DNA from 3 places in the Chryseobacterium metallicongregator genome. Region 1 is predicted to be linked to each of the others. Evidence: riboswitches for the same ligand, from Rfam matches in the RefSeq annotation. Region 1 holds a riboswitch; each other region holds the start of a gene.
What was found. Region 1 has a riboswitch for S-adenosylmethionine ahead of REB14_RS13160 (TonB-dependent receptor plug domain-containing protein). Riboswitches for the same ligand answer to the same signal wherever they lie in the genome.
Positions count from the first base shown of each region.

Region 2: linked by a shared signal. The riboswitch ahead of REB14_RS15375 (alpha/beta fold hydrolase) and the one ahead of REB14_RS13160 (TonB-dependent receptor plug domain-containing protein) in region 1 are both predicted to bind S-adenosylmethionine.
Region 3: linked by a shared signal. The riboswitch ahead of REB14_RS14545 (SusC/RagA family TonB-linked outer membrane protein) and the one ahead of REB14_RS13160 (TonB-dependent receptor plug domain-containing protein) in region 1 are both predicted to bind S-adenosylmethionine.

Region 1 is NZ_JAVIXS010000009.1:171,329-179,455, forward strand. It holds gene REB14_RS13140 (prolyl oligopeptidase family serine peptidase) at 1-753, opposite strand, end outside; gene REB14_RS13145 (hypothetical protein) at 850-1,527, opposite strand; gene prfA (peptide chain release factor 1) at 1,605-2,690, opposite strand; gene REB14_RS13155 (APC family permease) at 2,838-4,148, opposite strand; gene REB14_RS13160 (TonB-dependent receptor plug domain-containing protein) at 4,156-6,588, opposite strand; SAM riboswitch class I at 6,681-6,786, opposite strand; gene REB14_RS13165 (alpha-amylase family glycosyl hydrolase) at 7,044-8,127, opposite strand, start outside.
Region 2 is NZ_JAVIXS010000014.1:402,555-410,681, reverse strand. It holds gene metH (methionine synthase) at 1-889, opposite strand, end outside; gene REB14_RS15395 (fatty acid desaturase family protein) at 891-1,982, opposite strand; gene REB14_RS15390 (homocysteine S-methyltransferase family protein) at 2,066-3,076, opposite strand; gene REB14_RS15385 (O-succinylhomoserine sulfhydrylase) at 3,114-4,274, opposite strand; gene REB14_RS15380 (ACT domain-containing protein) at 4,385-5,923, opposite strand; gene REB14_RS15375 (alpha/beta fold hydrolase) at 5,923-6,867, opposite strand; SAM riboswitch class I at 6,928-7,034, opposite strand; gene REB14_RS15370 (MGH1-like glycoside hydrolase domain-containing protein) at 7,223-8,127, shown strand, end outside.
Region 3 is NZ_JAVIXS010000014.1:235,371-243,497, forward strand. It holds gene REB14_RS14525 (GYDIA family GHMP kinase) at 1-75, shown strand, start outside; gene pckA (phosphoenolpyruvate carboxykinase (ATP)) at 203-1,819, shown strand; gene REB14_RS14535 (hypothetical protein) at 1,867-2,304, opposite strand; gene REB14_RS14540 (type II 3-dehydroquinate dehydratase) at 2,368-2,775, opposite strand; SAM riboswitch class I at 3,021-3,119, shown strand; gene REB14_RS14545 (SusC/RagA family TonB-linked outer membrane protein) at 3,203-6,136, shown strand; gene REB14_RS14550 (RagB/SusD family nutrient uptake outer membrane protein) at 6,155-7,648, shown strand; gene REB14_RS14555 (hypothetical protein) at 7,791-8,127, opposite strand, start outside.

The sequences.
Region 1 (8,127 bases):
ACTAAGATATCTCCTTGGGGTTTTATCTCCTCCGAAAATCAATTTATCCTGAGATTGTTTTGTTCCCAGTTTGTGAAAATATACTTTGTGCTTATCCGTCATTCCGGAAAGTACTGTTCCTTCTTTTGGTTTGTCGTAGCTTGAATAATAAAATCCTTCATCTCCCTGCCATGAAATTCCGCTGAATTTTACATCCAGTAAAGTTTCATCAATCTGTTTTTTGGTAACAGCATCAATGATGATGATCTTGTTCCAGTCGCTTCCTCCTTCAGAAATAGAGTAAGCTGCAAGGTTTCCTTTTTTATTGAATGAAAGATTGGAAAGAGAAGTCGTTCCTTTTTCTGAAAATTTATTAGGATCTAAAAATACTTCTGTAGCATTGGTCTTATTGTTGGTTCTGTACAAAACAGATTGTGCCTGCAGACCATCATTTTTATAATAATAGGTATAATCTCCTTCTTTGAAAGGTGCTGAAATTTTCTCATAATTCCAGATATCTTTCAGCTGGCTTTTGATTTTATCCCTGAACGGAATTTTTGAAAGATAATTCTGGCTGTAAGCTACTTCTTCATCTACCCATTTTTTTGTAGGTTCAGAATCGTTTTCCAGATCTCTGAAAGGATCAGAAACAGCGTTTCCGAAATAGGTATCTGTCTGGCTTCCTTTTAATGCTTTAGGATAAATCATTTTCTGAGAGTAAAAAGATGCTGAAAATAATACTCCAGCGGTTAACAATATAGGTTTAAAATTCATACTGATCGGTTTTTCTCAAAAATACGCAAAGTATGTGAAATAAAAAAAGTCCCGTTATATTGGGACTTTTTTATTCTTTATGATTGTATTTTCCGCCTATTCATTGGCTCCGAAGCTTTCAAAATAGAAGTCGGTAAGGTTGGAAACAATTTCATCAGGGCTTCCATTCCAATAGTATATTTTATCTCCTTCTTTAAGTTCATATAAACTAAAGTTTTGATCTGTTGTTACAGTCTTATTGGCATTTTTAAAATCCTGAACTGCCTGAATTAAATATTTTTTAAGGTCTTCCGTTTTTATTTTGTTCAGATCTCCTTTTGGTCCGGAAGTCAGTTTTGATGGAACAAGAAAACTTACAGAATAACTTATTTCAGCAATTTTTTGTCCTTCCACATGCTCATTCGGCACTACTTTTACGTCTTTAACGGTAAGTTTTCCCGTTTTAAAGTTTCCAAACATAGCTTTGAAATAATCTTCAGCTTCTTTTTTGCATGCTGCTGCGGTAGCTTTAGGAAAAGCGGCAAGAAAATTCTCTACACTGCCATTGATCATTTCCTGTGACGTTTCCTTAAAATCCACCTGATAAGCAGTCTGTCCGTCTACTGTAGGTTTTAAATAATCATTGAGTTTATTCAATGCTGCGTCATCATTATTCACAAAAGTACCAAAGAAGAGTTCAAAAGCTTCTTTAGGTTTCTTTACTTCTGTTTGTGCTATCAGTTGCTGCCCCATTATGGTAAGCAACAGCAGGAAAATAATTTTGTAGTTTTTCATAGTTGATATTTTGTTTTGTTATTGGGAAAAACAAAGCCCCTGAACAGTCAGAGGCTTTGTTTTTATTTATTTTAATTTTAATAATTCTCTTCTTCCCCTTTCATCTTCTCTGCATTTTCTGCCATGATTACAGCGTCAATCATTTCAGAAATATCACCATTCATATAAGCATCAAGGTTGTACATAGACTTATTGATTCTGTGGTCTGTAACTCTACCTTGTGGATAGTTGTATGTTTTAATTTTTGCAGAACGGTCTCCTGTAGATACCATAGATTTACGTTGTGCAGCGATATCTCCCTGTACTTTCTGTAATTCAATATCGTATAGTTTTGTTCTTAGCATTTCCATTGCCAGCTCACGGTTAGCAAGCTGAGAACGAGCCTGTTGACAAACTACAACAAGTCCTGAAGGTTTGTGGGTAAGCTGAACTTTAGTTTCAACCTTGTTTACGTTCTGACCACCTGCACCTCCTGAACGGGAAGTCTGCATTTCAATATCTGCAGGATTCAGTTCGAAATCAACTTCTTCAGCTTCCGGAAGAACAGCAATTGTAATGGCAGATGTGTGTACTCTTCCCTGAGATTCTGTTTCAGGTACACGTTGTACACGGTGAACTCCGGATTCGAACTTCATGATTCCGTAAACACCTTCTCCTTCCACTTTCATGATCAATTCTTTGTATCCTTTTGCAGCTTCGTTAGAATCTGTCACTTCATGTCTCCATCCTTTTGTTTTGAAATACATGGTATACATTCTGTACACATCTTCCACAAAGATAGCAGCCTCATCACCACCTGTACCTGCACGTAATTCCACGATAACGTTTTTGTCATCTGCAGGATCTTTAGGGATCAGTAATACTTTCAGTTCTTCTTCAAGACCAGGAATTTTAGCCTGAGCTTCCAGTTTTTCTTCTTTAGCCAGATCTACCAGGTCTCTGTCTGAACCATCTGCAATGATTTCTTCAGATTCTGCAATACTATCCAAAGCGCCTTTGTACTGATCGTAAACTCTTACAATTTTTCCCAAATCACTATATTCTTTGTTCAAAGAAGAATATCTTTTTTGGTCTGAAATGACATCAGGCTGTATAATAAGGTCTGCAACCTCATTATATCTTTGTTTTATAGCTTCTAATTTTGGAATTAATGATTTAGACATTGTAGAAATTTTGTGGGTGCAAAGATAAGGATTATTAATTCAAAATTAAAATTCCGAATCATCATAAATTTTTGAGCATTAGGGATAAAGGATGCAAAACCACAAAAAGACAGATTTACCATTCTGTATATTCCCCTTTCTGCATCATTAAGATTTAGTCTGAGCTCCTTTAGAAAGCCTTCTGTCTATCACATATAAAATAATTCCTACGGCGATAATTCCCAATCCTATCAAGCTTTCTTTAGGATTATGAATGAATGTAAAATAGAGAATATAAAAGCTGAACAGTAAAAAAACTGCCGGAAAAATGTGGAACGCATTCGACTTAAAGATTTTCCTGTCTTTTTTCTTAAGGAAGAATACGGTAGAAATAGCCAGACTTGCAAAAAGCTGCAAAATAAAGGCTGTATAGACAAAAATTTCTTTAAAACTTCCTGTCAAAATAATAACAGCTGCAATGACAGCATGAGCGAAAATAGCTCTTACCGGAATTCCTTTTTCATTACCCACAGATAATGGCTTCCAAATATGTGTATGTTTTGCAAAAGCCTGCGTTAATCTTGATCCTACCCACAGATAACCACTAATTGTTGCAATAAGCTGCAGGGCGATAAAAACATTAACGATTTTTCCAAAAGCCGGTCCCAGCATATTTACTGCAGCTTCTCCCATTACATCTTCTTTTCCTGCCAACTGACTTACAGGAGCGTGTTTCAGCATAATATAATTTACCAGAATATAGCTTACCGTCACGAAAACGGTTCCGATGATGAGTGATTTGGGAAGGTTTTTCTGAACATCTTTTATTTCTCCTGCGATATAGGAAGCTGAATTCCAGCCTGTGTAGGAATAAGTTACAAATACCAGAGAGGTAGCAAATGCAGGAAGTATGATCTCATTCTGCCAGCTGTCACTGAAATTGAGACTGTTGCCTATCTTTGGTGAATCTGAAATTCCTACCCCAAGAATAACCAGTACAATAATAAAGGCTATCTTAATGAATGTAAAAAAGTTATGAAATCTGCTGGATGTTTTCAGGCTGAACGATAATGCAATCGCCACCAGGAAAATAGCTGCAATCGCAAAGCCATTTCCAAAAGAATAATCAAATACAGAAAGGTATTTTGACATGGCCAATGCAGCCAGCGCAACCGGAGAAGAAAATCCAATAATGAGTGAAATCCAGCTTATCAAGTATCCAAATATCGGATGATAGGTTTCTGTGAGATAAATAAAATCTCCTCCGTTTCCTTTAAAATGTGACCCCAATTCTGCATAACAGAAAGCCCCGAACAAAGCGAGAACCCCTCCTATACTCCATAGCAGGAAAATACTGTAGGTATTGGTAATATCGGATAACTGAAATCCCAGGGTTGTAAAAATCCCTGTTCCGATCATATTGGAAACTACGATGGCTGCTGCTGTTTTCCAGCCAATCTGATGTGAGGTAGTACTCATTTACTGATTAAAAATTAAAATTAAGCCTTCCGAAGAAATAATTCCCCAGTGTTCCCATCTGAACCGGTGCATATTTGAATACTCCATAATATGAATTTCTATAAATCTGGCGATCCGGGAAGACATCAAATACATTGTTGGCTCCTATTGTAAAGTTGATACTTTTTGTAATATCATATCCAACACTGATGTCGGTAACGACCTTTGGTGAGAACTCCTGCACGTCTCCAAACGGATAGCCATCTCTTATTACTTTACCAAAATAGGTATTTCTTACGAGAAAATTGAACTTCCCGATTCCATAATTTAATCCTAATGAAGCTTTTGTTTTGGGAGAAAGAGTTTCAATGATGTTGATCTGATCCGGACCAAAAAACTGGTTCTGCGGAGTTCCTAAATTTTCCGGAAAGTGGAAATCTGTAATTTTGGTTTCCGTATAGTTTCCGGCAAGATTGATATTTAATTTTCCATTGCCAAGAATCCAGTCATAGGTTACTACAACATCAACTCCTTTTGTTTCGGTATCAATAGCATTCGCAAAAAATCTTCCGCTTTCTACCTTAAACTGATCTAATCTTTCATCAGTAATATTGCTGGTGATCACAATTCTGTCTTTTACTTTAATCCAGTATCCATCTATGGTGATTGTCAAATTGTTTAAAGGCCTTAAAGTAAATCCTGCACTTGCATTAACAGAGGTTTCCTGTTTTAGTTTATCAAATCCAAGAATTTCAGCGGCTTTGCTATCATTGCTAAAGATTCCCTTTGTAACAATCTTCTCGCCTGAAGTAGAAATATCAGCATAAGAGTTATTAAAATACTGCTGTTGCAATGATGGTGCTCTGAATCCTGTTCCCACTGCTGCTCTTACCGCATAATTCTTTACAAATTCATATCGTACAGCAAGTTTTCCATTCAGTGTATTTCCGAAGTCTGAATAATTTTCAAATCTTGCTGCTGCATCAATATTCAATTTTTTATCTAAATCATAGGAAACATCTGCATACACTGCGGTGGAATGTCTGTCTTTCTTCAATGCATTATTTGGAGAAAACCCGATAAAGGATTGAGATCCTCCCGCACCAAGCACTGTTGATCCTTCAGTGGCTACGTTTCCATTGATGTCATATTGGGTATAGGAAGCTTCATCACCTGCCTTGATCTGGTATTGTTCAAATCTGAATTCTCCTCCAAATGCGATATTGAAACGGTTTATATTTTTGGAAATATCAAGATTAATGGTATTTTGAAGAAAGCTATGCGCTCCGGCATAAAAACGGGTTGGAGATTTTGCTCCCAAAGAAGCGTTATTCGTATTGTTTACATTATAATTGAAGGTATTGCTTCCAAAGGTATTACTAAGATCAAAAAACCAGTCATTGACATTATATTTTGCTCCTACAGCATAAGAAACATCGTATACCTGGGAGGCCAGAGTTGCCTGAAATCCGTTCGGGTAAATGGACGAAACTACATTAGATTTTTCGCTCGGAAGTCTTCTGAAACCAAAGCCATTTCCTTCTTTGATGCTGAAACCGCCAAAAGAATACAGTTTAAAGTTATCGTTAAAAGGATATTCTGAATTGAAAAACAGCTGTCCCTGTCTGATCTGGGCATCTCCGATCTGAAAATTAAAATCGTCACGTGTTAATCCTCTTTTTGCAATTTCTGCATCATCTGCGGCTCTGGCAGCTTTTATGGCTTCTGCGTCCCCAGCAAATTCATAGGCAAAATTATCTCCGAAAATATCCAGGTCATGATTTTGCGTTCTTGTGGTTTTTCCTCTGTGACTTAGCTGTAATGAAAGATTAATATAGCCTTCTTTCTTTCCTAATGAGGCTCCATAATTAACTCCTGCCTGGTAAGTATCACCATCATTTCTTCCGGTTAACCCATAGGTAAGACTTGCTGAAGCTCCGGTATTTTTCTTAAGAATTATATTGATAACTCCTGCAATGGCATCAGAACCATATTGTGCAGCAGCTCCATCTCTTAATACTTCTATTCTATCAATTGCAATTACGGGAATGGTACTCAAATCTGTTCCTACAGAGCCATTTCCTACCGTATTCTGATAATTGACTAATGATGTGGAATGTCTTCTTTTTCCGTTAAGCAAAACCAGAACCTGATCGGGTCCCATACCTCTAAAAGTAACAGGGTCAATATGTTCTGTCCCATCAGAAGCAGACTGCCTCACTGCATTGAACGATGGAATCACGTAGTTCAGGAGATCCTGAGCCGTCATTTGCGGAGTGCTTCTCTGGATTTTATCGATATTAATTACATCTACAGGAACCGGCGTCTCCAGTTTTGTTCTTTTGACGTTACGGTTTCCAACGATGATAATATCTTCGATCTGTTTTCCTTTTTCCTCACTTTCCTGAGCAGCGACCAGAATTGCTCCAAGCAATAATACAGCTGTGCTTAATTTTTTCATTTTGTTCTTGCCAATTAATAATACGAATCTGACGGATCTTTCCGCAGATACACAAGACTTCAAGAAATGGAATTCATATAGAGTATTGACTTCACTTATCTCCCCCAAAGGGTTGGAATTAGCACCTTTACACTTCTGGAAACGTGTAGGTTGCTAAGGTTTCACCGGGCCAAATCCCTCCACCTTTCTTGATAAATCTACTGCAAAAGTAGACTATTTTTTTAAATGTACAAAAAAGCAGATCTGCTGTACTGCAAATCTGCCTTTCATTATTTTATAGAAATTGTTTAAAGTTTTATTTTTGAAACATTAAGATGATATTAAGGTGATAAGAGTATTAAGATCAGCTCCGCTTTGAGCTTAAAAATCAGAATGATTCATCTTAACAATACTTTATTTCTTAAATAGCTCTTAATGGCTCAATATATTAAAAATCAACAACTTCATAAGTTATTTTATTTAATCATCATCTTTTGAATGGCTATTCCTGTATCTGATTTCAACTGTAACAGATAAGTTCCCGCCGGATAATTAACCTTCATATTATAATTTCCATTCTCTTTATCCAGTTTGAATGAATCCAATTTTTTACCCGTCATATCAAAAATCAGGATCTCTCCGTTTTTTGCTTTACTGAAAACGAGTTGAGCGATTCCGTTTCGAACCGGATTATCTGCAATCTGAAGGGATAATTTGTTGGCTGCATTGGTATCTTCGGTTGATAAAGCACCAGCATAATTTCCAAAGATCCTGAATTCTCCCGGTTGTAAAGTGATTGGAGTTGTTGTGGAAGCTATATTCGAAATACTGTTGTCCATCAGATTCTGCCATTGACCTGTGTAAGGGAAATAAGGGACGACATTCTGTGCTGAAGTCGTGTAATTGGCTAATACAACCACATTCTTTATTCCTGTTGTAATAGCTGCATCATATACATAAATTCTTGTGATCAGGCCGGTAGGATCGTTCGTAAGGTTATTGGATTCTATACTGTAGGTTTTAGATTTAAAAACCTGATGGGTATTTCTGATGTTGATGATTTTAGCCCAAGTATCATATACTGCTTTTCTGTTCGCATTGGTATCATATCCTAAAGTGAATGCAACAGGTTTCTCATCAGTTCTGCATCCATTGTCTATAGTACCATTCGCACATCTGTTGATACTGAATTCATATCCTAGTTCTCCAAATTGCCAGATCATTTTCGGACCAGGAATGGTAAAGAAGGTTGCCCCGAAAGTTTTCATTCTTTCAAGAGCGGTATTCAGATCTTTCACATTATAACTTCCGTTGATTGCTCCATATGCAAGGTTTTTAAACATCAGTCTTTCTTCGTCATGGCTTTCTCCATAGCCTACAGCACTCATATTGGTGAAGCCGTGAAGACTGTGATTCATACGGTCGTAGTTGCTGTTTTCCTGATACCCCATTGTATTCTGATTGTAAGGGTCTGTCTGTTTATTCCAAAGCATAACCCCTTTACCTTCTGCAATTCTGTAGTTGGCCCATTGCTGTTCTTCGGCATCGGTTCCAAGATGT
Region 2 (8,127 bases), on a different contig from region 1:
CAAGAAGTCTTTCTGTAGCATCTTCTCGTTTATCCAAAATTACATCTTCTACAAGCTCCAGAAGTTCTTTATTGATTTCATCGTAAACCTCAAGCATTGCCGGATTCACGATACCAATGTTCATTCCTGCCTGAATCGCATGGTAAAGGAATACGGAGTGCATGGCTTCTCTCACTGTATCATTTCCACGGAAAGAGAAAGAAACATTGCTCACTCCTCCACTCACGGATGCATAGGGAAGATTTTGTCTTACCCAGCGCGTAGCTTCAATAAAGTCGATGGCATTTCTTCTGTGCTCATCCATTCCAGTTGCTACCGGAAAAATATTTAAGTCGAAAATGATATCTTCTGCGGGGAAACCAATCTGGTTCACAAGAATATCGTAGGAACGTTTTGAAATTTCAATTCTCCTTTCAAAACTATCAGCCTGCCCTAACTCATCAAACGCCATAACAATGACTGCCGCTCCATATCTTTTAATGGCTTTGGCATGTTTGATAAATTCTTCCTCACCTTCTTTTAAGCTGATAGAATTCACTACACATTTTCCCTGAGCTACCTGAAGACCTGCTTCAAGGATTTCCCATTTGGAAGAGTCTACCATGATTGGGATTCTTGCGATATCCGGTTCAGAGGCAATTAAGTTCAGGAATTTAATCATCGATGCTTTTCCATCGATCAATCCATCATCAAAGTTAACGTCCAGAATCTGGGCACCTCCTTCTACCTGATGGCGGGCAATATCTAAGGCTTCAGAGAATTTCTCTTCTTTAATCAGTCTTAGAAATTTTTTGGAACCGGCAACGTTTGTCCTTTCACCAACGTTGATGAAATTACTCTCCGGCGTTATGATAAGAGGCTCGAGGCCTGATAATCTTAAATACTTCATTTTATTCTTCTAAAATATAGTAGGCATTATTGGCATTCTGTCTCAATAAATCCCTATGCTTACTTAAAGCTGTAATCAGTGGAAATCTTTTGTACGCTAAACCATGTTCTTCAGCAAATTCTTCAATCTCCTCTGTAATTTCATTGTAATACATATAACTGTAATTGGGAAAAAGATGATGGGCTACATGAAAATTGAAATTTCCCAAAACATTTCTTACTAACCAGTTATTTTCTTTTAAATCATTGGTCACCTCAAACTGGTGACGAAGCCAGCTGAATGGAAGACCCTTTTCTTTATTTAATTTTGGAAAAGCATTATCAGGAAGCGGATGCAAAGGCAGTAAAACAAACAATGCAAAAATACTTGCTGATATCACCTGTAAAAACCACGCTCCTACAGCCAATCCTATTGATACTTTAAAGAACATTACAGGAACCACAATCTGATAAAAAAAATAGAACAACTTATAGCTTATCATTTTTACTTTTTCAATGGTGGGTATCTTTCCCTGGGTCTTTAAAATAACTCTTTCCTTGTCAAAGAAGTCCCTGAAGTCTCTTATAAACATCCAGTTGAACAAATACAACGGATAGACTAAAAAGAAAAACTTATCCTGATACTTCTGTACTCCTTTCGCTTTGATCCACGGTACAATTAAAAGCAGCCCACTCTGTTCGATATCCGTGTCCCATCCATCTACGTTAGGATAGGCGTGATGGCTTGCAATATGTCTTTTTTTCCAGATATAGGAATTAGCTCCTATAAAATCAAAAATGTGAAGAACCAACCCGTTCAGTCTTTTACTTTTATAAATGTTGTTATGGGCTGCTTCATGGATTAAGTTTAAATAAATCAAAACCAAAGAAATTCCCATTAAAACGAAGCTCAGAATGTAGATCCAATGCTTTTCGGCATTCAAAAGAGCCAAAAAATATAAACCAATATAGACCAGTGGAAGAAGTACCGCTTTGATCTTAATGTAGATATCTCTGTTCTCAGAAATGTTTTCTACTCTTTGGTTCACTTTCTTTCTCAGTTCATTAAATAATCTGACATCCTCGGAATCTTTTAAGTAAATTGGCTTTTCCATTATATTTAACTTTGTGGTTTACTTAAAGTTAACATTTATAATCCAGCCTTCATCTTTGATTTTAATTTAAAAAATCTATCAAATCACACAAATTTCTTCAATTTCCTTGGCTCATATTTCTCCACCAGGTCTGCAATCGCTTTAATATGCTCAGGTGTTGTACCACAACATCCTCCTATAATATTGATTAATCCTTTCTCAACATATTCTTTGATCTGTCTCGCCATATCTTCCGGAGTTTCGTCATATTTTCCAAAAGCATTCGGTAAACCGGCATTCGGATATGCTGAAACGTAGAATTCTGAATTATGAGCCAGTGTTTCAAGATAAGGAGTCAGCTGATCTGCTCCCAATGCACAGTTGAAACCTACGCTTAGTAAATTCAGATGGGAAACTGAGATCAGAAAAGCTTCTGCGGTCTGTCCGCTCAATGTTCTTCCTGAAGCATCGGTAATGGTTCCTGAAACCATGATTGGAATTTTTATTCCTCTTTCATCCTGCAGTTCATCAATAGCAAATAAAGCAGCTTTTGCATTCAAAGTATCAAAAATGGTTTCTACCAGAAGAATATCTGAACCTCCATCCAGCAAAGCTTCACACTGCTGTTTGTAAGCGACTCTCAATTCTTCAAAAGTGATGGCTCTGTATCCCGGATCATTAACGTCTGGACTTAAACTAGCTGTTCTGTTTGTAGGTCCTATAGATCCCGCTACAAATCTCGGTTTGTCCGGATTTTTCGCAGTATACTCATCACAGGCTTTTCTGGCAATTTTTGCAGACTCATAGTTCAGGTCGTACACCAGATCTTCCATGTGATAATCTGCCATCGCAATGGTAGTTCCTGAGAACGTATTGGTTTCAATGATATCAGCTCCGGCTTCCAGATATTTCTTGTGAACTTCTTCAATCGCCTGAGGCTGTGTCAGAGAAAGCAGGTCATTGTTTCCTTTTACCGGATGTTCCCAGTCTTTAAAACGCTCTCCACGGTAGTCTTCTTCTTCGAATTTGTATCTCTGAAGCATGGTTCCCATGGCTCCGTCAAGAATTAAAATTCTTTCGGATAAAGCTTTATATAATTGTACTGAATTTTTCATTTTAATCTATTTTGGCTAAAACCAGTTGCTAGTTGAATTAATCTAAAGCCTGCTTCAGATCAGCAATAATGTCATCCACATTTTCCAACCCTACTGAACAACGAACCAAACCTGCAGTAATACCTACTTCATTTCTTTCTTCGTCTGACAGTTTGGAGTGTGTAGTAGAAGCCGGATGTGTAACGATCGTTCTTGTATCCCCTAAATTGGCAGACAGTGAACACATTTGGATCTTATCTAAGAAGTTTCTTCCCCCTTCTATTCCACCTTTTATTTCAAAGGCTACAATATTTCCTCCAAGTTTCATCTGCTTTTTGGCAATTTCATAACTCGGATGAGATTTCAGGAATGGATATTTTACCAATTCTACATTAGGATGACTTTCTAAAAACCCGGCTACCTTCAATGCATTCTCACAGTGTTTTTCTACACGGATAGCCAATGTTTCAAGGCTTTTTGATAATACCCATGCATTAAAAGGAGATAATGCAGGTCCTGTATTTCTTGCGAAAAGATAAATTTCTCTGATCAGGTCTTCCTTTCCTACTGCTATTCCACCTAAAACTCTTCCCTGTCCGTCAATCAGTTTCGTTGCTGAGTGTACCACAATATCTGCACCGTATTTGATAGGCTGCTGAAGATAAGGCGTTGCAAAACAGTTATCTACAATAAATATAAGATTATGTTTTTTCGCAATCTGTCCAAAGAATTCAAGGTCAAGAATTTCAATAGCCGGATTGGTAGGCGTTTCAAGGTATAAGATCTTGGTATTAGGTTTAATATATTGCTCTACATTCGCGGCATCTTCTGCTTTGAAATAAGAGGTTTCAATATTCCATTTCGGGAAATATTTGGTAAACAAAGTATGAGTAGATCCGAATACTGACTGGCAGCTTACGATATGATCTCCGGCATTCAGTAATGCAGCAAATGTAGAATAGATGGCTGCCATTCCTGTTGCAAAGGCATATCCTGCTTCTGCTCCTTCCATTTTAGCGATCTTATCTGTAAATTCGGTTACGTTTGGATTAGAGAAACGGCTGTATAAGTTTTTAGGTTTTTCTTCTGCAAAGCTTGCTCTCATATCTTCCGCATCCTGAAATATAAAACTGGAAGTAAGATATAGCGGTGTAGAATGCTCATCAAACTGGCTTCTTTCCGTTTGGGTTCTTATTGCTGATGTTTCAAAATTTTCCATATAGTTTTAATTTGTCAATTCAGCAGGGTAACCATTAGATTCTTCGCTATGCTCAGAATGACAATTGCAGTAATGGTTACACTGCCAGATTGGTAGATTGTTACATTAATTTATTTCGTTTCACTTACTCTTAAAATATCCCCGAATACACCTCTTGCTGTAACCTGTGCACCAGCTCCGGCTCCCATAATCACGATTGGATTCTCTCCATAACTTTCTGTGTAGATTTCAAAGATTGAGTCTGAGCCTTTCAGCTGTCCTAGTGCGGAAGTTGCAGGAACAGAAATCAGTTTCACATCCAGCTCGCCTTTATCTTTCTGTAAGTCACCGTGTAGATCACCTACATATCTCAATACATGTCCGGGCTCCTGATTTTCTTTTATTTTCTGGTATTCTTCGTCCAGCTCTTCCAGTCTTGAAAGAAATTCTGATTTTGAAACTTCAAGTAAGCTTTCCGGAACAAGATTTTGAATATTGATATCTCCGAATTCGTTGATAAGGTCTAATTCTCTTGCCAGAATTAATAATTTTCTTGCTACATCATTTCCTGATAAATCTTCTCTCGGATCCGGTTCTGTATATCCTTTTTCCAAAGCTTCGTTGATGATGGTTGAGAATTTATCGTTCCTCAAAGAAAAATTATTGAAAACATAGCTCAATGTTCCGGAGAACACTCCTTTGATTCTTGTGATATTTTCTCCTGAAAGGTGTAATAATTTGATGGTATCAATTAACGGTAATCCTGCTCCCACATTGGTTTCATACAAATAACGTCTGTTGTTTTTACTCAACGTATATCTTAGTTTTCTGTATTCTTCTATTGGAAGGGTATTGAAAATCTTGTTGGAAGACACCAGATCGAATCCGTTTTCTGCCAAAGCATGATAATTTTTCACAAAATCTTTGCTTGCAGTATTATCCACAACGATCAGATTTTCCAGTTGGTTTTCATTAGAGAAGTTGATTAGTTCTTCTACATTCGATGGATGTTCTGCTGTTAAAACCTCATCACTCCAATTGGCGTCGAAACCTTTTTTGTTGAAAGCAATTTTCTTAGAGTTGGCTACTGCAACTACTTTAAGGTCTATTTTTTTTCGTTTTTTAATTTCTTCTGCAGATTCCAAAACCTGTTGTATCAATGTCTTTCCTACATTTCCGTGACCAATGATGGCCAGATGAACGGTCTTCGGCTTTTTGAAAATTTCAGATTCTATGATGTTTCTTGTTTTTTCATCCTGTGAAGATGTTACTACGATGTTCACTCTGTTTTCTCCTGCTACCTGATTCAAAAGCAATGGGAAAACATTATTTCGTGCCAGTTCTGCAAAGACTTTATTGAAATCTTCTGCAACAAAACCAATCACAGAAACATTATTGATACTATAAATTTGGGAAACTTTTCCAGATTTTCTTTCTGCTTCAAATTCATCAATAAGACAAGCAACCGCTTTCTCTGCATCATTTTCATGAACCAGAATAGAAATTCCGTTTTCTATAGCCTGTTGAGAAATTACGCCAACACTGATGCGTGCTAAAGTAAGCGCTTTAAAAATACGTCCGTCAATCCCGATTTCTCCAAGGAAATCCTCTCCTTCAAATTTGACGATTGATCTGTTCTTTAAAAATTTTATTTCGTTAGCATTTTTCATTACTTCTGTAAAATGTTTTTTATGATATTATTTAATTGTTGATATTCCATTAGGAAGGCATCATGCCCGTGTATAGATTGGATCTCGTGATAAGAAACATCCTTATTTTTCTCTTTTAAGTTTTCAAAACACATTCGGATTTCTGAAGCCGGGAAGAATAAGTCTGTATCTACGGAGATCATGTGCATTCGTGCCTGTATGTTCTCCAGTGCTTCTTCAGCAACGTTGATATTCATTAAGAGGTGGTTCATCAGCTTGTAACTTTTTAAACTAAACCTTTCGTTTAGTGCATTACCATGATAAACCAACCAGTCTTCTGATTCCAGGCGTTTTTTTTCCTGGTTATATTGGTTTTGAAATCTGTCATTGAGTGACTGTGGCGTTCTGTAACACAACATGGCATGAATTCTCGCTTTCTGTAATGGTTCTTCTTTATCATTCAATAAAAATTTCTGAACCAGACATTGTGCATGAAGCCAATCGTGTGTTCTGTAATCACAGGCAATAGGAATAAATATTTCTGTGAGATCCGGCTGCTTGGCAAGCATTTCCCAGGCAATCCCTCCTCCCAGAGAACCTCCGATAATGGCATATAAATTTTTGATATGTAAAGCTTCAAGCCCTTTCAGAAATATCGCTGCGATATCTGAAGGTGTGAAGTCTTCATTATCTTCAATTAAAAAATCGTCGTATCCGTTTCCTGGTATATTGAAGCACAGAACAGTATATTGATCAGTATCAACAATCTGATTTTCTCCTACCAGCTGTTTCCACCAACCTTTTTCTCCGGATACATTTGAATTTCCGGTAAGAGCATGGTTGATTAAAATGATTGGAGCTGTAAACAGATCTTTCCCAAAAAGCTGATAGCTTAATGAGATATAGTATTCCTTTTGGGAATAAGTTTGATACGTAAGATTAATATAGTTTAGTTCTGTTTTCAATTCTATTAAATTTTAATACAATTGAAAATGCCACAGGAAATGGCTGAAAAGAACTTCAGTAAGTTATCTGTCCAAAATTATTTGGTAGAACGTAGCACCTTCTTTGCTTGCACAAAGGGTTGCTAAGGTTTCATAGGGTCTAATCCCTCAACCTTTCTTGATAACATTTTCAATATTTGAATGAACGAATGATGCAAAGGTAGTTCTTTTCTTTTAATTTCAAAAAAAAATTATTTTAATATTTAAAAAAGCCTTTAAATACAAGTATTTCAAGACAATATTAATAATTATTCAGATGAAAAAAATTGGAATTACTTCTCAAAAAAACTAACTTCGTATGGAAAAATGATGAGATATGACCGCCGAAAAAGATAGATTACAAGATACCAAATGGAAAAACTGGGGACCTTATGTAAGCAACCGGCAGTGGGGAAATGTACGCGAAGATTATAGCCCGAACGGGAATGCCTGGAATTTTACCAATCATAATAATGCAGAAAGCTATGCCTACCGATGGGGTGAAGAAGGTATTGCCGGAATTTCTGATGTAAAACAGCTTTTATGTTTTGCTTTTTCGTTTTGGAACAAGAAAGACAAAATGGTAAAGGAAAGATTCTTTGGATTGAGCAACCCTCAGGGAAATCATGGGGAAGACATCAAAGAAATCTTTTATTATCTGGATAATACACCTACTCATAGTTATATGAAAATGGTGTATAAATATCCAATTAATGAATTTCCTTACGATGACCTTGTTGCAGAAAACGGGAGACGCAGTAAAAAGGAACCGGAATATGAGATTTTCGATACAGGAATTTTCGATAATGATGAATATTTTGATATTTTCATAGAATACTGTAAAGCCGATCACAATGATATTCTTGCCAGAGTAACGGTCTGTAACCGAAGTCAGCATAAAGCACCTATTATGGTAGCGCCTACTGTTTGGTTCAGAAACAACTGGAAATGGGGATACAACACCTATAAAGCAGAAATCAATGCTTCTCATGACGGAAGTATCAACATTGGCCATGACAGTATTTCGATTAAAAAACTTTATTCCCGAAATACCAATACACAAAGCGTATTTTGTGATAACGAAACCAATAATTCTAAGCTTTACGGAGCTCCTGCAGCTGAAAACACTTATTTCAAAGATGGAATCAATAATTTTATTATCCATCAAACGAATACGGTAAATCCTGAAAAAAAGGGAACAAAAGCTTCTTTTCTGATCGATGAAATGATTGAAGCCGGGGA
Region 3 (8,127 bases), on a different contig from region 1:
GGGGGCTATAAGAACTATTTTTGGGAGAAAGGTTTTCCTTCGGTTTTTGAATGGGAAAATATAATTGACTTGTAATCAGATTATTACAATCCTGTTTTTTTATTTGCCATTCTGACTTATATCAGTATATTTAAACCACCTTTAACAAATAATTAATATTATTTTTGTTGAAGTCAATAAAGAAATAGAAAATATAAGTAAAATGAAAAACACTAAAATCATCCAGGATTTAGAGAAATTGGGGATTAAAGGAAACTATGAAGTAGTGTATAATCCTTCTTATGAAGAATTATACCAGGCTGAAGTTTCTTCTGAAAATCAGGGATTTGAGAAAGCTGAACTTACGGAATCTGGCGCGGTGTCAGTAAAAACAGGAATTTTCACAGGTCGTTCACCTAAAGACAGATATATTGTTCAGGATGATGTTACAAGAGATACAATTTTCTGGGATGGTAAAGTAAACTTACCTACTACTGCAGAAATTTTCGGTTCTTGTAAAGAACTAGTGCTGAACCAGCTTGCTGAATCTAAAAAGATCTATGTAGTAGATACATTCTGCGGAACGAATGCAGATACGAGACTTAAAGTAAGATTTATCGTTGAAGTAGCATGGCAGGCGCATTTTGTTACTAATATGTTTATCCGCCCTTCTCACTATGAGCTTGAAAACTTTGGAGAGCCTGATTTCACAGTAATCAACGGTTCTAAAACAATAAACCCTAACTGGGAAGCTCAAGGATTGAATTCTGAAAACTTCATCATGTTCAACCTTACTGAAAAACTACAGATCATCGGAGGTACATGGTACGGAGGTGAAATGAAAAAAGGGATGTTCGCCATGATGAACTATTACCTTCCATTAAAAGGTATGGCTTCAATGCACTGTTCTGCTAACGTAGGAGAAAAAGGTGATGTAGCTTTATTTTTTGGTCTTTCAGGTACAGGAAAAACGACTCTGTCTGCAGATCCGAAAAGATATCTTATTGGTGATGACGAACATGGTTGGGATAACAACGGAGTATTTAACTATGAAGGTGGATGCTACGCTAAAGTTATCGACTTATCTGAAGAAAAAGAACCGGATATCTTTGCTGCCATCAAAAGAGATGCACTTCTTGAAAACGTTGTTGTGAACAATGGAGTAGCAGATTATACAGACGGATCAATCACTGAGAATACAAGAGTTTCTTATCCAATTTATCATATCAACAAAATTGTATTGCCTTCTAAAGCAGGTCATGCTAAGAAGATTGTTTATCTTTCAGCAGATGCATTCGGAGTACTTCCTCCGGTTTCCATCTTGAATGAAGATCAGGCTCAATACCACTTCCTTTGCGGTTATACATCAAAACTAGCTGGAACAGAAAGAGGAATTACAGAACCTCAGCCATCTTTCTCACCTGCATTTGGTGAAGCATTCCTTACATTACACCCAACAATGTATTCTAAAACATTGATCGGTAAAATGCAAGAGCACGGAGCTAAAGCATATTTGGTAAATACAGGTTGGAATGGTACTGGAAAGAGAATTTCTCTGAAAGATACAAGAGCAATCATTGATGCAATCATTGACGGATCTATCGATAATGCTCCAAAAACTCAGGTTCCAATCATGAATCTTGAGATTCCTACTGAATTGCCAAACGTTTCTACAGGTATTTTAGATCCTAGAGATACCTATGAAAGCGCTTCAGAATGGGAAGAAAAAGCAAAAGATCTTGCTTCAAGATATATCAAAAACTTTGAGCAGTATTGTGATACTGAAGAAGGTAAGAAATTAGTTGCTTCAGGACCTCAATTACAGGAACAGACCATCTAATAGTTCTCTATAACATAAAAAGCCTCATCACAGATGAGGCTTTTTTATTAATATTTTTTACAGTTTTCAATCAACTCATTCTGTTCATCAAGTTTTAAGACCGTTGATTTGATTGATTCTTCAGTTAAATGTTTTATGATCATAAAATGTTTTGAAGAAAAGTAAGATTCTTCGTCCAATATCTTATCTAAATACTTTGGAGTAGCGAAGGTCATCCAGTATTTTACTTTGTTGGAAAAGGTAATAGTTACTTCTATGGCATCAGATTCAATATTTTCTATTGGATCATCTATGTTAATAGAAATGATTTCCGGTTCATTGTCTGCACTGAAATACAACTTTGAATACCACCTAAGTTTTCCCTCATTATTCCAGACTTTTATATTTTCAACGTTGATTTCTTCGATAATATAAGATTTTCTCTTCGTTAATTGTCCGGAATATGGCCCAATGATTTTACAATAAATCTTATCCTTTATCTTCATCAATTATTTTCTTACTTTCCTTAATTATCTGTAGAAATCTGTAGGAATATTTAAGTTATGAAATTACTTCAGGCTCAATAAAGCCAATCTGTACCCATCCATTCCAAAGCCGGATAAAACAGCATCTGTATTCGCTGCCGTCACAGATTTCTGGCGGAATTCTTCTCTTTTGTATATATTGCTGATATGTACTTCTACTTTTGGCTTGCGGATATTCTTCAAACAATCAGCGATAGCATAAGAATAATGGGTAAATGCTCCCGGGTTAATCACCACTGCATCAAAATTATCCTCCTGAAGTCTGTTGATAAGCTCGCCCTCAATATTGGACTGATAATACTGTATTTCATGAGACTGAAACTCGGATTTTAAATTTTCCAAATAACTTTCCATGGAAACATTTCCATAAATTTCCGGTTCTCTTGTGCCTAACAGATTGAGGTTAGGGCCGTTGATGATCAAAACTTTCATACTATAAAATTAAAAAGTTTTTTCAATTAATAATACAAAAATTAAGGTCTCCTCAAATATTTATTCCATTGAATTATTAATAATGATATTTGTCATGTTTGAATAAATGATAACGACTGCAACTCCTTGTTGTAATGAGTTTTATTAAAATTTTATGTTAATTATTAAAAATTTATCATGAAAAATAAATAAGTCTACTTGTTTTGTAGACTAAAAGTTTTTAGCTTTGCAAACATATTTCGATCGGCTTATAAAGAAAGATGGAGGGAACTGACCCTGTGAAGTCTTAACAACCTACCCATTGGGCAAGGTGTTACGTTCAGCCTTTTAAGGAAAAATAAGCATTTGTTTTATCGTATTTATCGATGCCCTTTGCTGACTTTTCTGCAAAGGGCTAAATTTTAATATATGATAAATAAAATTGATTATGATTAGTAAAAATTTATTTAATTCTAAAGCTTGGATACCTCCCGTTGCTGCTTTTTTTCTGGGAATTATCAGTGTAAATGCACAGAATTCCAAGCCGAAAAAAGATAGCCTTCATGAAAAAGAGATTGATGAAGTAGTAGTGGTAGCTTACGGAAAAGCGAAAAGAAACAGCTATACCGGTTCCGTAGCTACAATTTCCAGTGATAAAATCAATAACAGACCTGTAACGAATATTACGAAAGCATTAGAAGGACAGGTTGCAGGGATTCAGACTACCAGTGCATCAGGCCAGCCAGGTGCTGTTTCTACTATCAGAATCAGAGGAATTGGCTCAATCAGTGCTTCCAGTGATCCTTTATACGTTGTAGACGGAATTCCTTTCGATGGAAACCTGAACTCTATCAGCCCAAGCGATATTGAATCAATCAGTGTTTTGAAAGATGCTACAGCAAGTGCTTTGTATGGTTCAAGGGGAGCAAACGGAATTATTATCATTACTACAAAATCAGGTAAAAAAGGAGAGGCCAGAGTTAATTTTAATATCAGTCAGGGATTCTCCGGAAGAGCCGTAAAAGATTATGAACAGGTAAATACAGATCAGTATTTTCAACTGTACTGGGAAGCATTGAGAAATGGATATCAATCCGGAAAAGTTTCTTCTCAGCAGGCAGCTCAGATGGCAACAGACAACCTTGTTTCTTCACTGGGGATTAATCCATATGGGACAACTTATCCAAAACCGGTAGGTACAGATGGAAAACTATTACCTGGCGCATCACCACTTTGGAATGATGACTGGAGAGATATCTTGCAGAGAGTGGCTTCAAGAAATCAGGTGGATCTTGATATCAGCGGAGGAAGTGAGAAAAGTAATTATTTCTTCTCTCTGGGGTATCTGGATGATAAAGGAATGGCAATTGAATCGGGATATAAAAGATATAATACCCGATTAAAGATCAATTCTGAAGTTAAAAAATGGCTGAATGTTGGGGTGAACTTAAGTTATACAAACAGTATTCAGCAGGCACCTACTTCTTCAGATTCCAAAGCCAGTAACATCATCAATGCGGCAAGATTTATTCCTTCATTCTATCCTTATTATGAAAGAAATGCTGACGGAACTTATATTTTGGATGCTGATGGAAACCCGATTTATGATTTTGGAAAATACAGACCTACGAATGCGCTTCAAAATCAGAATGCTGCTGCAACCTTACCATTAGACAAAAACGAGAATAAAGAAGATAACTTTTCAGGGAAAGGATTCATGGAATTCACTTTCTTACCGGAACTGAAATTCAAGACGAGTTTCTCTGTTGATTTGGTGAATTATAACGGACATTATTATTCAAATCCATTATTGGGGCAAGGTGCTGAAATTGGAGGTTCAGTAACGAAAACCAATACCAGAACATTATCTTATACCACCAGTAATATTCTGACGTATGATAAAAAGTTTGGAAAACATCATGTCAATGCATTGGCAGGACACGAATTCTATAAATATGATTATCAGACAATCTCCGGAACAAGAAGTCAGTTCTCGCTGCCTTATTATTATGAGCCGGATGCCGCTTCTTTACTGGGAAGTTTCAGCGGAAACAGTAATAAATTGAGTTTATTGAGTTTCCTTGGAAAAGTAGAGTATGATTACAACAATACCTATTTCTTATCTGCATCAGGAAGGGCAGACAGCTCTTCAAGATTTGCAAAAGATAACAGATGGGGAAGATTCTGGTCAGTAGGAGGTTCATGGAAGATTTCCAATGAAGAATTTATTAAAAGTTTAAACGTATTCAACCAATTGACATTGCGTGCAAGCTACGGAGGTCAGGGGAATGATAAATTGCTTAGACCCAACGGGCAGCCGCTTTATTATGCTTATCAGGAGTTGTACAGATTTATCAGCCTTGGTGGAGAACCGGGAACAACGCTGGAAAAAACGTCTACCAATAATGTGAAATGGGAAACCAACCTTAATTTAAATGTAGGATTGGAATTCGCAATTCTGAATAACAGAGTTAAAGGAAATATCGAATATTTTAAAAGAAAAAGTCAGGACCTTTTGTTTAATATGCCTGTAGCACCATCATTGGGAATCAGTGATTATCCGGCGAATATCGGAACCATTCAGAATACAGGATTTGAATTTTCATTATTCACAACACCCGTTAAGAATGATAATTTCCAATGGAATGTAGATGTGAATCTGAGTACTTTAAACAATAAGGTAACGAAACTACCCGGAGGTTCTCTTGTAGTAGGAACTAAGCTGTTGACAGTAGGAGGTTCAGTATACGACTTCTTTATTCCGGAGTGGGCTGGAGTTGATCCAAGTAATGGAAAGCCTTTGTGGAAAACAGTTGCTACCGATGCCAGCGGAAATTCAGTAGAAGGAACGACTTCGGAATATTCAAAAGCCACAAAGCTCTTACAAGGTTCAGCTTTGCCTAAACTGACAGGAGGAATCAGTACAAGTATCACCTATAAGAATTTTGATTTTTCAGGATTACTGACATTCAAAATCGGAGGAAAAATTTTAGATACCGATTATACTTCCATCATGCATAACGGAAGTGCAGGAGGACGTGCGTGGAGCGCTGAAATGCTAAACAGATGGACTCTGGAAAATCCTTATACGGATGTTCCTGGATTAAGTACAACAACGAATAACTGGACCTCAACATCTTCAAGATTCCTTTACTCCGGAACATATGCAAGACTTAAAAATGTAAGCTTAGGATATACCCTTCCTGAGGATTATTTTGAGAAAATAGGACTTAAGAAATTCAGAATTTATATCCAGGCAGAAAACCTTCTGACCTTCTATAAACATAAAGGAATGGATCCTGAGCAGGCATTGGACGGAACAACGTATTACAGATATCCTGCCATGAGAACTATCACTTTTGGGCTTCAGGCAACTCTTTAACCTTTTAAAATTGAAACAATGAAAAAATTAAAATACATATCGTTTGCACTTATCGGATTTTTGTCGCTGACAAGCTGTGAAAGTGAACTGGATACTGCTCCGACTGATCAGGCTAGCAGCGTAGAAGTTTTCAAAACAGCTGAAAGTGCAGAAACTGTAGTAAACGGTACGTGGGCAAAATTTAATAATGACGGAACAACATATGCCAATATCGGGTATTCCACAGTTTTAAGAGCCAGTGATGCGATGGGAAGTGATGTGGCTGTATTGACTAATAAATATGGTTTTGCTTCAACCTATGCATTTACTGAAATGGTAAACAGTACAGCAAGCAGACCTTTATTTATCTGGACGATGTTGTATTCCACCATTAATAATATGAACAATGTGATTACAAGAATTGATGGAACAGAAGGAAGTCAGGAGAAAAAGAATCAGGTGAAAGGTCAGGCTAAAGCATTGCGTGCTTTCTGTTATCTGAATCTGGCGAGTTTTTATCAGTTCAGCTACCTTAAAGACAAATCAGCATTGACCGCTCCAATTTATACTGAGCCATCTACAACAACTACAGTAGGGAAGAAGAGAGCAAGTCTTGAAGAAATTTATACTTTGATTAAAAGTGATCTTACTGATGCAGATAACCTGTTGAAAACTTATACTAGAAATAACAAGGATAAAATCAACCGTGCCGTAGTGAATGGGCTTTTGGCCAGAACTTACCTGAATACAGGTGAATGGAGTAAAGCTTTAGCATCTGCGAAGATTGCAAGAGAAGGATTCCCTCTGATGGCTCCTGAAAAATATAAAGATGGCTTTAATGATATCAACAATGCAGAATGGATTTGGGGTCATGGGCAAACGCAGGAACAGTCTGATGCAAGTTATGCTTTCCATTATCTGGATGTATCTTCATCAGGAAGTTATTATTACAGCTTTATGGCGGATCCTTATTTTAAAGATCTTTTTGATGGCAATGATATCAGATCCCAGTTATTTTCATGGGACGGACAAAAAGGAAGGGAAGGACTACTGAGGTATGCTAAGTTTAAATTTAAACCAACCCTTATTGCAGATATCGTTTATATGAGAGCTGCTGAAATGTATCTGATTGAAGCTGAAGCTGAAGCCAGAACTGGAAATGTCTCTCAGGCAGTAGCCGTTCTGAATCAGTTGAAATCTGCCAGAAATGCCAATATTTATAATGGTTCATTATCACAGAATGAGGTTGTAGCAGCAGTCCTGGTCGAAAGAAGAAAAGAATTATTTGGAGAGGGATTTTCCCTTTCAGATATTATCAGAACGCAGGGAGCTGTAGTAAGAAAACCGTTTGTAGATGCTGATGGCAAACCGATAAAAGTTCAGATTACTACACCAGATGGTACGGTGAAAACAGTAGATGGTAGGGGGCATTCTGTTCTCGATTTTCCGGATAAATCTGCTTTCACATCCAATAGTAATTATTATTTATTCAGTATTCCACAAAGAGAATCTGAAAACAACCCGAACTTATAAGAGGACATACTTATAATTAGATTTGATTTTTAGCCACTGCTTTTGCGGTGGTTTTTGTTTTTAAAGTTATTTTCATCAGTCATTGAAAAATAACCTTTCCAAAACCAATTATTCCAATTTGTTGACCTGCTTTATTGATTTACTATTTTATGGGTAAATTTTTTCTTTTCTCAAAAACAGCAACTAAACCTTCATTAAAAATAATTTTATTGTTGTTTATTTTACCTTTAGTTATATATCTTGTATACCAATTTTTTGAATCTGGAGAATTTCCAAATTGTTCAAGTTGAATAGTATTATTTTTTATTCTATATTTTCCTCCATAATAAACAGAGTTTTTTCCTCTATGGATATCAAATTTTCCAAAATACATAAGTGATTCATTCTTAAAAAAAACATTCTTATGAAAAATGATTATCCTTGGATTCTTCATCTCTTCTTTATTATAAGATCTCCCTTCAAACACCTGAACATAATAT